One region of the Paenibacillus sp. TY11 genome, then DNA from elsewhere that is predicted to be linked to it. Evidence: riboswitches for the same ligand, from Rfam matches in the RefSeq annotation. Region 1 holds a riboswitch; each other region holds the start of a gene.
What was found. Region 1 has a riboswitch for cobalamin ahead of AC6EJC_RS01170 (ABC transporter substrate-binding protein). Riboswitches for the same ligand answer to the same signal wherever they lie in the genome.
Positions count from the first base shown of each region.

Region 2: linked by a shared signal. The riboswitch ahead of cobJ (precorrin-3B C(17)-methyltransferase) and the one ahead of AC6EJC_RS01170 (ABC transporter substrate-binding protein) in region 1 are both predicted to bind cobalamin.
Region 3: linked by a shared signal. The riboswitch ahead of AC6EJC_RS10640 (ABC transporter substrate-binding protein) and the one ahead of AC6EJC_RS01170 (ABC transporter substrate-binding protein) in region 1 are both predicted to bind cobalamin.

Region 1 is NZ_JCBAIQ010000001.1:275,343-281,223, forward strand. It holds gene AC6EJC_RS01160 (ABC transporter permease) at 1-143, opposite strand, end outside; gene nikB (nickel ABC transporter permease) at 160-1,089, opposite strand; gene AC6EJC_RS01170 (ABC transporter substrate-binding protein) at 1,105-2,688, opposite strand; cobalamin riboswitch at 2,908-3,111, opposite strand; gene AC6EJC_RS01175 (nucleobase:cation symporter-2 family protein) at 3,930-5,237, opposite strand; gene AC6EJC_RS01180 (xanthine phosphoribosyltransferase) at 5,231-5,848, opposite strand.
Region 2 is NZ_JCBAIQ010000001.1:15-5,895, forward strand. It holds partial or broken gene cobJ (precorrin-3B C(17)-methyltransferase) at 1-929, opposite strand, end outside; cobalamin riboswitch at 1,240-1,424, opposite strand; gene AC6EJC_RS00010 (LOG family protein) at 1,482-2,036, opposite strand; gene AC6EJC_RS00015 (uroporphyrinogen-III synthase) at 2,234-3,091, opposite strand; gene AC6EJC_RS00020 (GerAB/ArcD/ProY family transporter) at 3,193-4,341, opposite strand; gene AC6EJC_RS00025 (hypothetical protein) at 4,383-4,607, opposite strand; gene AC6EJC_RS00030 (Ger(x)C family spore germination protein) at 4,600-5,820, opposite strand; gene AC6EJC_RS00035 (spore germination protein) at 5,820-5,881, opposite strand, start outside.
Region 3 is NZ_JCBAIQ010000008.1:43,250-49,130, reverse strand. It holds gene AC6EJC_RS10645 (FecCD family ABC transporter permease) at 1-546, opposite strand, end outside; gene AC6EJC_RS10640 (ABC transporter substrate-binding protein) at 543-1,550, opposite strand; cobalamin riboswitch at 1,758-1,945, opposite strand; gene AC6EJC_RS10635 (histidine phosphatase family protein) at 2,074-2,832, opposite strand; gene cbiB (adenosylcobinamide-phosphate synthase CbiB) at 2,871-3,842, opposite strand; gene cobD (threonine-phosphate decarboxylase CobD) at 3,832-4,935, opposite strand; gene lplA (lipoate--protein ligase) at 5,100-5,881, shown strand, end outside.

The DNA of each region.
Region 1 (5,881 bases):
GGTGCCAGACGGTTCAGAAGGTCCACACGAAGAGGATCATGAGGAGCGACCCATGGAGCCAGTAGTCCGAGCAGCACGATCAGGCTAAATAGTGCACCCCCTGCCAGCAAGCCTCCTTTAAAGGAAAGCCGTATCTTTTCCATTTTCAGCTTCCCCCCCTTAACGCAAACGTAGCCTTGGATCTATCGCCGTCTGGACCACATCCACCACACACTGAACACCTACTATTAAAAATGCGGCAAAAATAACATACCCCTGAATCACTGGATAATCCCGCTGCGTAATCGCATCTATAAAATACTTGCCCAACCCCGGCCATGAAAAAATGGTCTCCACGATGACATTACCTGCCAGCATAAATGACAGATTCGTTCCTAACACCGTAATAATAGGCAGAACAGCATGCTTAAATATCTCAAAAAACAGAATATGCATACGGGAAAAGCCTCGCGCCTTCGCTGCTTTCACAAAATTCCGGTCACCCAGCTCCAGCATTTGAGCGCGCAGTACACGAGCTTGCACAGCTCCCAAACCTGCACCAAGGGTCAGCGCTGGAAGCACTAGATGTGTCCAGTCCTCCCTTCCCATGGATGGGAGCCAGCCCAAGTGAACGGAGAATAAATAGATCAACAGGAAACCAAGCCAAAACGAGGGGATCGACGATCCCAGCAGGGCGAAAAGCCTGCCCAGACGATCCAGTGGGCCGCTGGATTTCACCGAGGCAGCCAGCCCCATCCCCAGAGTGAGCACCGTCATGACAGTAAAGCCCGCCGAAGCTAGCTCCACAGTAGCAGGCAGTCTGCTCCACAGTTCGGTTAGCACCGACTCCTTGGATACATACGAGGTGCCCCAATGTCCCGTGAATACATCCCGCAGCCAGTTCACATATTGAATATGAAGCGACTCGTTCAAGCCCAGTTCCTTCCGTAGCGCGGTCAACGCCTCCTCAGAAGCAGGGACATTATGCGCGGTGAGCAGGATGGTAGCAGGGTCACCAGGGGCCAGCCTCATCAGTACAAAAGTCAGCGTGGATACAACGAATACAATGATGACCAGCTGCGCCACACGTTCCAGTACAAAACGAATCATAGGCTACGCAGCTCGTTATTCCGCAATATCGGATTGCGCCGTAATGTAGTAATACTCGATTGGATGCGGCGTAAAGCCCTTCACCCCTTTTTTCACACCAAACACATTGTCAGGATGCACAATGAACGACTGCGGCAAATCCGTATTAATGATATCCAGCGCTTGCAGCGTCGCCGCATTACGCTGCGCTGTATTCTTCGCCAGCTTCAAGCTGTTAAGAATGTTCTCCAGTGGTTTGGATACATAACGGCTTACATTGGCTTCGCTTTTCGAGGAATAAAACATGTCCATAAAATATTGCGGCTCCCCTGTATGAGCCGTCAGCATGCTGTACATAGCAAAATCCCAATCGTTTTTGGTCAACGCCTCGTCGATATTTTCCACCCTGCGAATCTTGACTTGGATTCCCTCTTTCAGCAATTGACTCTGAATGACCTCAGCCATCACGGAGAGCTCCGGGCGCTGAGGGAAAGTCAGCAGCGTAACCTCGAACGGCTTGCCTTGCTTGGTCCATGTGCCTTGGGCGTCCTTCTGCCAGCCATCCTTCGTCAACAACTGCTCCACCGTTCCGTCCAACGCTTTACGCTCAACTTTACCGAAGGGAAGAATGCTTGGGAATGGGCTGCTTGCTTCCGTGCCGAAGCCCCTCATGACGGCGCTCACAATGGATGTGCGTGGAATCAGGCTGTTCACCACCTTACGGTTGGCTGCATCCTTGAATACAGGCGATTCCATGTTGTACACGATCATATGGGTGCGCAAGGAAGGAGCCGATAGCACTTGTAGCTTGTCGTCCCTTTTCAGTACCTCCGCGTTATCTACCGGAATATCCGTCGCTACATCGACCTCGCCGGATTGCAGCGCCATCAGGCGTGAATTACCATCCGTAATGAACTTCATCGTCGCTTCAGCCAGCCGCGCCTTCTCGCCCCAATATCCGTCGTAACGCTCTACGACCAAGGATTGATCCTTGTTGAATGCTTTGATTTTAAAAGCACCTGTCATCGCAGGATAGCTCTGCTCATCTTGCATAGCTGCCACATCCAGCACAATCGTCGACGGATCAGCCAGATTGGACACCAGCGCCGCATTCGGCTGGTTTGTCGTGATTTTCAGCGCCAGCGGGCCGCTTACATCAATGGACTTCACATTCAGTAAATCCTTCGCCAGGTGGCTTTCCTCGATAGAGCGCAGCAAAGACGCTTTTACGCTTGCTGCATCCATACTCTTTCCATCATGAAAAGTGACCTTATCCTGCAAGCTGAACGTCCAAACCGTAGGACTGTCCTGCTTCCACTCCTTCGCCAGCCAAGCCACAGGCTCCAGCTTTTCATTCAAACGGACTAGTGTCTCACCTGCACCAGATCGCATGACATCCCAGCTATTGTCTCCGTGCGGGTCAACGCCCGACGGTTTCCACGTATACGCCATCACCAGCTTTTTATCTGCTGCTGTCTGTTGTGCGGGCGTGTTTTCGCCCTTGCCGGAGCTCTCCGCCGTCTTATTGGTTGTGGCACATCCCGAAAGAGCCATAACCGCCATCAGCAGCATCACTCCTGTACATATGAACCATGAACGCCTATTACGATTGCTTATCATTCCAATGAATCCCCCTCTAACTTGTAAAATCATATAAACCTAATGCGAAACGCGAAAAAAGCATTCCGGACCACTTGATCAGCAGTCAGAAATGCTTTCATTATAAAATGCCAAAACTCACCTCGAAGCCAACTCAAAAAAACATAGAAGGGATCGGATCGGTTTCAGACATTCTGTATGCAGCACGCCTAACCACCTCCCCAGCATCCCGTGGGTCTGACAGTGATGTTAAAACAGGCAGGTCTCCTGACTCCAGGCGTATCTTTCAGGCCTTCCCGGTTCTTCACAGTTCCAGTGGCCGTTCTGAAAGCTCCAGCAGTACCCTGCTGATGTCTGTATACAGTGGCGGGTCCGTGTCGGAATCTACCGAACTTCCCTTTTAAGTGAACACGCTTAATAACCATCTACATAGTCTCAACAAAACCCCGTATATAGAGTAGTCCGGCTCACACCTGTTTTCTTCCTTTATTCCTTTTGATTACGATCTTATTTTGTTGCTACTGGCTTGTCAACAAATGCTGCGAAATAATTTAAATTTGAACGATAGGGTAAGAAACAAGACATAACCTTCAATTGCATGCACGCAATTGGAGATTATGTCTTTACGTTGCGTGCACGTAATTGAAGTGTTAAAATTAGGTATAGAGATACCATCGTGTCCGTATACTAAAAGGAGCCTTCGCCGCGCCAACGGCAAAGACTCTTAGGACTTGAAAGGCTGTGGATCACCACGGCGCGCTAAATACTTAGCTAAACCCACCGTTAGGCGCCTAACCTAATTACGCGGTGGGTTTTCGTTTGTCCCGAAATTTCCGACGCAGCCAGCGATAAAGTTTACGAATACTAAACACCAGGCTTAGTAACGTAACCATCCAACGCAACACATCGTAGCACGACACAAGGTTGACCATCGGCTTCACCCCCTTTCGGGAAGCTGCACCGTGGTCCGAAAACATCCACCACTATTCAAAATCCATAAGGTAGATTATACCATGGCCTCGCTTACGACTCTGGCAAATTCTTCTAGTACATAAACCAACTAAGAGTTAACTTTAGCGCCAATGCGCAGTCGGATACTAATAAATTTCTCATCTCAGAAAGGATGTATTCCTTTTGAAAACAGCGTTTTATCAATAACTTCATGCTGCTTAATAAATAACCAGTTCTGGATAACTCCATGTCAAAAAGCCGGAAAAGAGGCATACAACCGCTCTCCGGCTCTCTTTACCTATTCCTAATCATCAAACCTTCTGCGGAACCTCCTGAACCGTCACGCTTTTGACCGATTCGCCTTGTTTTCTCGTCAAAACGATGTTCAAGACAATCGCTGTAAGCGAACCTGAAACGATGCCATTTTGCAGCAGCATTTTGGCAAAGCTCGGCAGCTGGTCGAACATTTGTGGCAGAACAGCAGAGCCTAGGCCCACGGCAATGCTGCATGCTGCGATCAGCAGATTGCTTTCCTTCCGTAGATCCACTTCTGACAAAATGGACATGCCTGATGCAGCGACCGAGCCGAACATGACGATCATTGCCCCACCCAGCACGGCGTTAGGAATCACTGTCGTTAAGGCAGCCAGCTTAGGCAGCAAACCAAGAACAACCATGATACCACCCGCAGCAAAAATAACGTTACGCGATTTGACGCGTGTGAGTGAGATCAGACCGACATTTTGCGAGAAGGCAGTGTAAGGAAACGCATTAAAAATACCCCCAAGCATAATCGCAAGTCCTTCGGAACGCAAACCATTGACGATCTGCTTCTGCTCCACCTTCTGATCAATCGCCTTGCCTACTGCCAGATAAACGCCCGTAGACTCAACCATGCTGACAATATTCACGATAATCATCGTACATACTGCCATAATGCTAAACTCAGGCTTACCAAAGTAAAACGGCTGCGCAATACTCACCCATGACGCATCTGCCACTGGAGCAAAATGCACCATTCCCATCGCATAAGCAACCACCGTACCTGCAAACAGACCAATGAGCACGGAAATTGAGCGTAAAAAGCCCTTTGCCAACCGATTCACAAGCAGGATAACCAGTAGTGTAACTAATGCCAGCAGCAAATTACGTGGCTGTCCAAAATCCGCACTGCCCTGGCCCCCTGCTACATTGTTCATTGCCACCGGAATGAGGGATAGACCGATAATCGTAACGACTGAGCCTGTAACCACCGTTGGGAAAAAGCGTAACAGCTTGCCATACAACGGTGCCGCAAGCACTACGAATATACCGGACAAAATGATGGCACCGTACGCGGTCGCCAAATTTGAGGTCGAAGCAATCGCGATAATGGGTCCTACTGCCGTAAACGTACAACCTAAAATGACAGGCAGTCTGCTACCGAAAAAACGTGTGCCCATAATCTGCAATAACGTAGCAATCCCGCAAGTGAACAGATCGGCAGCCACCAGATAGGCCATCTGAGCTGGCGTCAGGTGCAATGCTCCCCCTACAATTAGAGGTACAGCAATCGCTCCGGCGTACATCGCCATGACATGCTGGAATCCCAGTGCGAATAACTTTTGTTTACTTAACATCCCACATTCTCCTTAACGGAAGGAATCACCGCACCCGCTTCTTCTATAAAATGAACCTCGCCCGGTGCCATGGAAGCGATACGCGCAAGAGAGCGTACGGCAATGTTTCTTTGCTCCAACAGTCCACGGCCTTCCTGAAAGCTCTTCTCGATCACGCAGCCAACCCCGGCCAGCTCCGCTCCTGCTTCCTTTACAATATCCGTAAGTCCGACCAATGCTGCGCCAGTAGCCAGAAAATCATCTACGATCAGCACATGGTCGCTGGCATCGAGATATTTTTGGGAAATGCTTACCTGATAGGTTTCCTGCCGAGTGAACGAATGAACCTCAGCGAAGTATACCTGCTCATTCAGCGTGATCGCCTTCTTTTTCTTTGCATAAATGAACGGGACCCCCAAGGCAATAGCAGTAGCCATGGCAAATTGAATACCACTGGCTTCAATTGTAAGCACCTTGGTAATGGGGGCACTGCCGAAAAGGCGTGCGAACTCCTTACCAATCTCCAATGCTAATGCTGTATCTACCTGATGATTCAAAAATGAATCTACCTTTAATACGGTGTCGGATAAAATCTGTCCCTCTTGACGAATACGTTCCTCCAAAGCTTTCATTATGCGAATATCGCTCCTTCTGTACTTTAAAAT
Region 2 (5,881 bases), 280 kb from region 1:
TTCCCGATCTCAACTGCAGCGCCGCTCGCGGAAGGCCCGCCGGGCATTGCCAGAGCTGCGCCTGCCTGCGGTGTATCCAGCGCGCGATCCTCTTGCGCGCTCAGCGACCACGGCTCCGCTTCCGTGCGGAGACGCTGATGCGGCTTGAGCGCCTGCTCGGTCGCATTCAGCGTGTATTTGCGCTGATATCCGCGCGGCGTCACGATTAAGCCGTCATACACCGTCGTCGAGGAATTACCGATGATTACGGTCGTCAGCATCCCGATGTCGTGGTTCAGCATATCTTCCAGCGTCGTTACGATAACTTGCTGACGTTCACGATAAGCACTCTTCACCAGCCCGACTGGAGTTTGTGGATCGCGGTAACGCAGCAAAATGGATTGAGTTTCAACAATCTGGCGTGTACGCCGACCACTGCGCGGGTTGTATAATGCAATCACAAAATCAGCCGAAGCCGCAGCTTCTACACGCTTCACAATCGTTTCCCACGGGGTCAGATGATCACTCAGACTGATCGTGCAAGCATCATGCATAACCGGCGCCCCCAACAACGAAGCACAGGACTGGATAGCCGAGATCCCCGGCACGACTTCGACCTCAACCCCGTCCTCGCGACGCCACCCTTTTTGCATCAGCACTTCATACACCAGCCCTGCCATGCCATAGACACCCGCATCCCCACTGGAAATGACGGCTACCTTCTTGCCCATCTCTGCTTGACGAACCGCCTCCTGCGCACGGCTCACTTCCTCTGTCATCCCTGTGCGTACAATCTCCTGTCCGTTCAACAACGGACGGATCAAATCAACGTAGGTATTGTAGCCGATAATGACCTCACTTTCGGCCAGCGCATCCAGCGCCCGTTTTGTGATATGTTCCATATCTCCTGGTCCAAATCCAATCACCAGCAATTTTCCTAATGGGCTCATCGTGCTCCTCCTATTCATCCTTTTCAGGGCAGCTATTCCTATCTATCTCAATGATTTGTGGACATCCTGTAACTCAAAAAACCCCATCCTGCCCGGATGGGGTTCCTATGTACGCATCTCTCATCAGACGAACAAACAGCGTAAGAAGACAGTTCGTCTCCCTCCAAACTGCCGCTGCTTTCCATCTGTTTTGTTTACGCTTCAAACGCTGCTGCACGTTCATATCCACGCAAACCTGTAACCAACATGGAAAAAGCAACGTGTGCCTGATTTCCTGATTTCGTACACCCATCCTCTCCGCGAAGGTTAACGGTGCATACAGATCAAGGTAGGTCTCCTGGCTTGGCATCAACAGATTCTTTCGTCTTCCCCGTTTTCACGAGTGACCATTTAAAAGAATCCTCTTCCTTACAGTGGCGGGACCGCTCGGGACTTGCACCCGATTCCCTGTTACCCTTTGCTCAACCGCAAAGGCACCTTGTCTGTCCGCTATTTGATTATGGGTCTTATCATAACCTTGCCTCAATCAGTTGTGCAAGCACGAAAAACGCTTTATTTCAAGTTCTCTGCTTTATTTTTTAACATATGTAGCAATTCATCCGGGTCCGCAGAGATACTCAGTAGCGCTGGATGCTCAGACCCCGCAAACCCCTCTTGCACGCTATGACGTACCATTTCTACTAACGGGTCAAAATATCCATTCACATTCAGTAGCCCAATGGGCTTGCGATGAATGCCGATTTGTGCCCAGCACAATACCTCGAACAGCTCCTCAAAGGTTCCCAATCCACCCGGAAGGGCAATAAACGCATCAGCCATCTCGCTCATTGCCGCTTTACGTTCATGCATGCTCGCTACCTCAATAAATTCGGTAACTCCCCGATGAATGATCTCTGCATCAAATAACAAGGTGGGCATAATGCCGGTGACCTGACCGTCACCCGCCAGCATTCCATCCGCAACCTCACCCATCAGCCCCCTGCTAGAGCCACCATAGATCAGACGGAAATGATGTCGAGCCATGGCTTCCCCCAGCTTACCTGCCGCCTCAAGATATACCGATGAATGTCCAGGTCTGGACCCGGCAAATACACAAATCGAATTCATAACGTCTCAGCTCCTGTCCTAGTATCATGCATCGAAACTTATTCATTATATTAGATAAATATTTTCGCTATAACAAAAAACTTTGTCGATGCATGTCCAACAAAAAAAGATAAAGACCTCGTAGGCCCTTATCTTTATTTTACTCTGTATCAGAAAATATAAGTTCTTTTTAGCACACTGCATTTATAATTTCTATCTCATTTCAATGACCGCTTCACTATCTCCAGACCAAAGCCATGCACCGAATCGCTATGTTCAAAATATCTTCCCAGTTCCACCATCATCGCGCCCATGCGCTCTTCTACCGGAAACACGATCCGTTCAATCCCTTCCTCCAATATGGACTGCGCAGTCACCTTGCCTACCGATACAGCAATCACATCCTCACGAAAAGCTTCCAGTAAATCCTCGATTCGATTTTGCTCTCTGGCATATTGAGCCAAAAAGCGGATTTGCGGACCGCTCGTGAACGTAACGGCATCCACCTTACGATTTACGATATCTTGCAGCAACGCTTGCAAATTCTCTTCCTCGGGCGGTATATGCTTATAAGGAAGCACCTGCCGGGTAATTGCGCCTTGCTCGTCCAGCCACTTCACCAGCCGTGGGGCCGGATCACCGTGTAGCTGCAATAGCACTTCCTTGCCCTTCAGATCATATGGGGCAAAGGCCCGCGTCAACCCGGTCAAACTTCCGTCCTCATCCCGTACAGCTGGTGTGAAGCCACGCTTTTTGAGTCCATTGACCGTCTTGTAGCCCCGCGCTGCAATGTTCGAGGATTGGAGCAGCTCTATAATCTGCTCTGCCACCCCCATATCCTCAGCCATATCGAACAGTGCGTCCAGGCCCATGCCTGTCGTAAAAATGTTCCAGTCTGGCGGCTGCTTCACCCACGATACAACGGCGTTGCGCAGCTCGATATCATCCAGAAAAACCGTCCCCTGGGCCGGACGCTGCACTGGCTCGCCCCCCATTTTTGCAACCAACAGTGCCATTTCGTCTGCTTTACGGGGACCAGCAAGGGCGATCCTCTTGCCTGCCATGCGCTGTGCCATCCTGTTCCCTCCCTTGTAGAAGTCGTAATCCTTTCTATCAAGTATACAATTAGAGGGCTAAAAGACAAATAAAAATTACTTTTTTGATGGATATAGTAATCTTATAAATCTGCCTGTCTTTCTCCGCCCCCCAACTGGTCTTTCTGTCTGTTATCCTGCTTTTCGCCGGATGGCTTATCACCGCCGCCTTCTTCTTTACGTTTGGGTCGGAGTAGCAGCCATAACACAAATGGCATGAAGACAAAGAACATGACCATAACCACGGTCCACTCCCGGATGAATTCATATATTTGTACAATGTTAGAGAACAGCATAAAGGAACAGACGTAACCCAACAAACCAACTGGCCAAACAATCAAATTCCCCCAGGCTGGAGCAAACATACGCTTAACAGTCAAACTGATGACGTACAGATCAAACCCCATTTTCGTAAGCAGAGTCGGCACGGTAAGAGCGCCCACAAATAAATCGAACCGATCCAGAAAATCGGTCACTTGCAACTGACGCGCCAGTTCATACGAAGGATAAAACAGTCGTGACAAAATGGGGACACCGATAACCAGCTCTGCCAGTAACACAATCAGAACCAAAAAAACGGTTCCAGTCAGATGCCCAAGCCACGCGCTCCGTGGACTATAATTTTTTCCCAAAATCACAAAGGGCAACATCATAATGTCTGCCATATAACCAAGCATGCGCCAGCTCCCTTTGACCACTCCACCTACATCTGGATGCAAGAACGGTCTCAGTACCGCAAAATCCATATTACGCCCGAAAATAAGCGGCATGGTCAAGAGCGTCAGGATCATCAGCGGAACAAAAACTTCCGTCATATTCACGATAGTGCTAATTCCACCTTTAGCCATAAACACTAAAGTTAACAATATAATCAGAGAAATCACGACAATTGGGGTCAACGGCAACAGCGTAACCTGTACCAAATCCGTAATAATTCTCAAATCCCTTGCAAATATAATCAGGAAAATTATAAGGTACACCGAGAGCAGCATGCGTCCCAGTACGGGATAAGAGCTTACTATGGCCTGAAGCATATCCTGATCTGGAAAACGTCTCCTAATTCTAAGCGCCACATAGATCGGCAGGCACAGCACAATGGCGGCAACCATACAAGTCCAATAAGCATGCTGGTTTGCGTAATCTGCTGCCTGGGCGGGAGCATGTACAAGGGTAATACTGGCCTGCAGCAATACACCAAGCAACACGATTTGTCTGGTTGTGAACTGTTTCATAAAGGTACATCTCCTTTTGGCCCACAGGCATCCATTACACGTTACAACGTAGGGGGGAGCCACATGTCAATAAAACGGGTCAGCCATGTAGCCACATAAACGGAACTTCTTGTCGATGTTCCGTAGATCCAGATACCAATACTAATTACGTACAATACACGTGAGATCCATCGGTTGACGGCAGGTGCAGCGTTGAGACTTTTGCGGTCAATCAGATACATGAAGAGAATAGCCAGCACCAATGGCAGCAGAAATACCTTATTCATTCTGAATGTTCTCCTTTTTGACCCCGAATGGCTTGGTGATTGCACCAATATTTTCGATGTGTACGACCGGATCTATGGTGACCTCTGCCTTGGGATACAAACGATCCCATTGGGGTTTAATCCGCTTCCATTCATCAGGGCGACTTGTAATGATAACCCGGCCCAGACCAAGCACATCCGAATGATACTTTTGCTGAATAACACGAACAGCCTCTCCCAGTTCCTTCTTGATCTGCTCGGCAACCTGCTGTTCCAGCCACTTCAGGTTTGCCTCTTTGGAAATATCGAAAGTCGTCTCATTCTCTTTTGCATTCCCGTTGCAGTTTATATGAATGGTCATCCGAATCTCATCCCCCCGAATATTGGGTTCGATATGGACCTTATTTTCGATGAGATCTACGGAAATGTAACCTTTTCCTTTGGGTGGAAGTACAAAAATTTCCGTATTCTTGGCCTGATTCATACCCAGAAGCAAAAATCGGCTTAAATGATTATCTATTATGCCAGTCACCCTGTCTTTGCGAAATACAGCCAGCCCGTCGACCTGAATATTCGTCTTCTTGTCCTTCAGATTGGCTGGACCATTCTTCACCAATGACATGACCGGCACAGCCGGATCAATACCATCCAGCAGGATCGTATTCAACAGCAGCTTAATTGAACGAGGGTTTTCCATATAGGAATAGTTGAGCTCGCGAACCATTTCTGCCGGATACTGCTCAATCGGAGCATCCGCCTGCAGCACTTCCAGCGCCGATCCCTTCGTTATGACAACGAGAGATGATAAACGGTTCTGTGGGACGCGCGCCAATACATCCATCATATTGCCGATCCCTTCCCGCGCCAGTGCCTCGCCGAACAACAGCACCCGGCGATGGGAGTAATTCAGCGTTCGCGAAACCCCTCGCTGTTCCTCGGCGCTTGCTCCCCGAAAGCTTGGGCCTATCTTGGACTCCAGATAATAGGACTTCGTCCCGCTTGTGCCTCCCCCGCCTCCTGTGTTTCCCGAAGCTCCGAGCTGTCCGGGGAGCGCAATTTGCATCGTAACCCGATATTGATCCCCTTCCTTATCCATCCCGGTGCCCATCACAAAGGCCACATCGTTCACCTCACGGCGATCCCAGCACCCTCCCAAAAGAACAGAACAGAGCAGCAGACAACTGAGCACGGCCAGTTTACGTATTTTCCCTGTATCAGAGCCTTGGGGCTTCATCACCATCCCTCCTCGGTTGTCGGCGTCCCATTCATCTTTTCTTTTTCCCGTTTGTTGTTGT
Region 3 (5,881 bases), on a different contig from region 1:
CGACATGGCTGTCAGAAAAGAAACAACCGCTCCCAGAAAAGATTGCATCACCACACCCGACAAAATGAGACTTTGTGTCGGAATTTTCCCACCTTCCCGTGCCAGTGTCAGCACCATCCACAGCGTCAGCATTCCGGTCGTAAACGCCACTAGCGGCAGCGTCCATATGCCAACAAATGAAAATTGAAGGCCCCAATAAATCAGCACCGCCGCTCCTACCGAAGCACCTGAGGATACCCCCAGTGTATATGGATCAGCCAAAGGATTGCGCAGCACACCCTGAAATCCGGCTCCCGCCAGCGCCAGCGCTGCGCCTACCAACATTCCCAGTAACACTCGTGGCAATCTGACCTTCAAAATAATCTGCTCTGAGGATGTATTCCAATCCGGTGTAAACGTATCGCCTAACCACGGAAGGTGGTTAACCAGAATGCCCGTGATCTGGCTGACCGGAAGCTTGGCCGAGCCGATGCCAAGACAGAGTAGCAGCGTCAGCAACAGCAGGACAAGACCTGTCCCTCCAAAGCCGATCAGTTTACGATTCATTTGAAAATTTCAGGATAAACGCCCTTGGCCACTTCCTTGAGACCTTCCGTTACGCGTGGACCCGGACGACTGATCAAATTATCATCCACGGCAAACACCCGGTTGTGGCGAACAGCCGATATTTGATCCCATCCACTGCGAGCTTTAATGATTTCGCCGAGTGTTTGACCAGTTTTGTCGTCCTTGACACTTTTGCTGTACAAAATCACGTCAGGGTTCGCAGCAATAATATTTTCCTCACTAATTTGGTACCACCCCTTCTGCGTGGCACCTACATTTTCGCCGCCCGCCAACGTAATCAGCTCGTCCATAAACTCGCCTTTACCAACCGTCCAGCCTGGTGAAAACTCGACGTATACCCGCAGCTTCTGCCCTTTACCGATATTTTTAATTCCTTCTTTCACTTCCGCTACATCTGCTCTCATCTTGTCAGTCACCGCTCTCGCTTCTTTCTGATGATCGGTGATTTTCCCATACAATTCGATGTTAGCTATGACATCTTCGATCGTTTTCGGTTCCGTTTTAAAAATCATAATTCCCATATCACGCAGCTTGGTCGTAGCCTGTTCACTAAGTGAGATCCCTGCAAAAACGACTTCCGGGTTTGCAGCAATGATCGCCTCTTCGTTCGGTTTCATAATACCGCCCACTTTTGGCTTTTTCGTAGCTGCTTCCGGATAATCAGAGTAGTCGGAGACGCCGACAATTTCCTTATCCAGCCCGATAGCGAACAGCGCCTCGGTTTCTGCCGGGGAGACGGAAACGATTTTATCCGGTGCTTTTTTGAATGTAAATTCCTGTCCTGTGGCATCCTTAACCGTTAGCGGGTAAACCGTTTTGCCTGGAGGCTCTTGTGCGGTTACTGTCTGTCCCGGTTGCTGGGAAGAAGCCTGCCCCTCTTTATTTTCAGCATTCTTTCCATTAGCGCCACATGCACTCAGCACAACTGCCAAAATCAGAGCCAATAGACCTGTTGTCCAAACCTTTATTTTTTTTCCTGCCATGATTAGCACCCCTTCATAAAAAAATCGTTAAGAGCGTCACTTGAACATCATCCGATATCTTCTAACCCAGCCTTCTTTTCCTATCAAAAAACCCCCGCATCCTCATATCAGGACACAGGGGTCACGTTAGCGCAGATCGTGCGCAGGCGGCAGCTTCTTCCCGCATGGACAGTCACTGCGAACACGTCATCCTTTCCTCGAAGGATTATGGTGACAGGCGGACGGGCAGGTATCCTGACTTATGGTAAGATGCAGGTCCTAAAACTCTTTCATATGCTTGGTGGCACATAAAGCAGGACTAACGGGCATGTTTCCATTTACAGTGGCGGGACCGCGCCGGACTCACACCGACTTCCCTTTTAACAGCGCAGTGAAGGGAACCAACGGTTTCATCACACTGCGCCGACCTCGTCTGCTGGATATTTGATGTAGTGGTAGTCAAGCCGTTCTTTTACTTGATGATTATAGGTTAAAATGAGGCGGCTTACAACCCAAACAGCCTCTTTATCCGCTGGTGTCTAACCTAATGAGGAAGCATTTTCGCAATGTAATTGTGCGGTCCTGCCAACCTCAACTGAATCCTAAATGCTTCTCCCGGCTTCGGATTCAGGCTCCAAAAATCATGGCCCGGTATCAGCATGCAAGCCAATTGACGAATTACGCCACCATGCGTAACGACCAAAACAGAGGGCGGCGCAGCAGTCAAATCCATGGGTTGAACTTCCATAGCAATTCGCCACTCATACAGAGAGTCAAGAAATTCGCGCAGACGATTCACAAAATCTGCCCAAGGCTCTCCTCCAGGAGGGGTGATCCGTTGCGGCTCATCAATCCAAGCGCGATACAACTCCACATCCTTAAGCATGTCATACGTTTTTCCATCCCACTCGCCAAAATGAAGCTCTCGCAGACGTGGTTCCATAATAGGAGGCATAGCAGATAGGGAACGTCCAGACGTCAACTCTGATTTTGGCAAAATGATCTGCAAGGTCTGGCGACATCGCATCAAGTCGCTGCAATAGATTCGAGCAAAGGACTGCCCCTGCAATTTTTCCTGCAAAGGCTTTAATTCCTGCTCTGCTCCTGATAGCAAACCCAAGTCGGAGTGTCCCAGATATCGACGTTCTCTGTTCCATAAGGTTGTGCCATGACGTACTAACACAAGCTCCATGTCCCACTGCAGATCTTCTTTAGCATCATACGGCACCTTATCCTCCTGTGAGTTCGGACTTTGTGCGTATTCTACTGTCCTTTTTGCTGCTATATCTTGTTTCAAGATCATGTCACTTCCTGCTCGATCATTATTCAGTGTGTCACTCCTCACCGCACCCATCCCAAGGCAAAACAACCTGCGGCTCCTAACAAACACAATCCTACAAACATACTGGACACGGCGAACATCAGCTGGATCGTATGCCGTATATCTTTCGACTCTAGCGGTCGTATCCAATCGCCCATGTATGCACGAAAGGAGCGCACGCCATGATACACATTATAGCCTCCAAGACGAATCCCCAGTGCACCAGCAACAGCCGATTCCGGGAAGCCACTGTTCGGGCTTGGGTGCAGACGAGCGTCTCGCTTGACTGTGCGCCAGCTTCTTGCAGCATCTCGCTTGTACATCCACGCCGCTACCACAAGCATTGCCGCTGTCAGGCGTGCCGGTATGTAGTTAGCGACATCATCCAGACGTGCTGAAGCCCAGCCTAAATGCAGATACTTTTCATTTTTATAGCCAACCATGGAATCGAGCGTATTCACAGCACGATAAGCCAGCGCCAAGGGTGCTCCCCCGATCAAGGCATAAAAAAGCGGGGAAATAATCGCGTCCACGATATTTTCAGCGACCGTTTCGACGGTACCGCGTACAATCTCAGGCTCATCAAGCTGTTGCGTATCCCGCCCAACTATCATGCCCAGCTCCCGCCGTGCCGCAGCCAGGTCATCCGCCTGCAACGCTCGGTATACTGCCATTCCTGCGTCCTTTAGTCCTTTGGAAGCAATCGTGGTCGCAATCAGCACCATTTCTACGCCGACAGACAACCACGGATGAATCAAGGCAAGCAAGTGCAATAGCGCCCAGGCGAGCGTAAAGGAGCCTCCCGCCACAATGAGTGGAAGCAGTATACCCGCACGTTTCAACCCCCGGTCACTTCGGGCCTGGCGGCGAATCACTTTTTCCAATGCTGAAATGGCATGTCCCATACCGATGACTGGATGCGGCAACCACCTCGGGTCACCGATCAGCCTGTCCAAAAGGTAGGCTGCCAGGATAATCAAGCTAACTGTCACGCCGCTGCTCCTCCTCCAGCACTTCACCCAATACAGACAGCAGCCTGTCGTTGGCTTCTGCATCCTTGACCGCAATCCGAAAATGGCTCGTCGTCAGCCCCGGATACATAGCACAGCTACGTATAAGAATTCCGCGTTGTCCAAGCGCCTGCTGAATCGCCGATGCGCTCCACGTACCCGGCGCCCTTGCCAGCACGTAATTGGCTTCGCCGGGAACGACACCGCAGCCCCATTCCGCCAAGGCGGTCAACAGGCGGTTGCGCTCCGTAGCAATCAGCTCCTGTGTGCGGCGCTCATATGCTTGCCCACTTTTCAGACATGCCTCCCCAGCCAGCAACGCCAATCCATTCACACTCCAGGTCACCTGTTTGGCCGTCATTCGCCGGATATAGTCCGGATGAGCAATCGCATAGCCCAATCGCAAGCCAGGAATGGCATAAAATTTGGTCATCGATCGGATCAAAATCACATGAGGATACCGATCCAGCACAGGCAGTAGTGAGATTTGCCGTTCCAGCGGAATAAAATCAATGAATGCTTCATCCACCACCAGCACGGTACCCGTTTTGCCAGCCGCTTCTGCCAGTTCGCACAGCTCCTGCTCGCCATATTGCACACCGTTTGGATTATTCGGCTGCCCCAGGAACAAAACATCTACTTGCTCCATGAGCTGAAGGATGTCCTCCACGTCCGCCTTCCATTGAAGCGAGGCCTTCCCGTACACCCGACTTATCTCAGCTCCGAATTTGCCAGCCAGCTCGGCATATTCCGAAAAACACGGCTCCACTGTACCCACACGCTTGGGAGCCAGTCCCAATAGCAGGAGCGCCATGCTTTCAGCCGCTCCGTTTCCGATACTTAACGACTCCGGTGGAATATGCAGTCGCCGTGCCAGCATATTTTTAAAATTGCGGTGCCCAGGGTCTGGATAGCGAATCACAGTGTCAAATGAGCTTTGCAGCACCTCAAGCACCTCCGGCGGCGGACCGAGCGGATTAATATTTGCACTAAAATCCACAAAATCCGCAGCGGCTCCGCCGAATGTCGCCGCAGCTGTCTCCCTGTCCCCGCCATGACCGTAAACCTCTATCATTGCCTCTCATCCTTTCCGGCCGTTTCCAATCATTTAGCTCCATTATGAGGCTGCTTTTTGCGTCCCGTCAATGCATATGAGCTTTTGTGTACATGGCTCACTTGGGTTACAATAGAAAGAGGCACACATAAAATTACACAGTTTGTATATACGGAGGAATGGACATGCTGTTCATCGACAACCAGGGCATACACGATCCAGCCATTAATCTTGCCATTGAGGAGTACGCGCTCAAGCATCTTCCGCTGGACGACAGCTATCTGCTGTTTTACATTAATCAGCCTTCTATTATTATAGGCAAGCATCAAAACACCATTGAAGAAATCAACGCCGAGTTTGTCAGAGACAACAATATTCAAGTCGTTCGTCGTCTGTCCGGCGGCGGTGCTGTATATCATGATCTCGGTAATTTAAATTTCAGCTTCATTACCAAGGATAACGGGGAGTCCTTTCATAATTTCCTCAAATTTACGCAACCTGTTATTGATGCCCTGCGCCAAATGGGGGTAGAAGCCGAAATGACAGGCCGCAACGATCTGCAGGTCGGAGAACGTAAAATTTCAGGAAACGCCCAATTTGCCACACGCGGACGTATGTTCAGCCACGGTACATTGATGTTTAACCTGAATCTGGACAATGTGGCTGCATCGCTGCATGCCAATCCCGAAAAGTTCAAATCCAAAAGCACTAAATCCGTCCGCAGTCGTGTGGCTAATATCAGCGAACTGATGGACCGTGAGATGACCATAGAGCAATTTCGCGAGGAACTACTGCGTTCCATATTCGGTGCAGAATTGGATCAGGTACCTCAATATAAGCTAACCGATGCCGATTGGGCCAAAATCCATGAAATTTCCAAAGAACGCTATCAATCGTGGGACTGGAACTACGGTCAATCCCCCGAGAGTAATATCAAGCACACACGTAAATTCCCAGTCGGTATTAT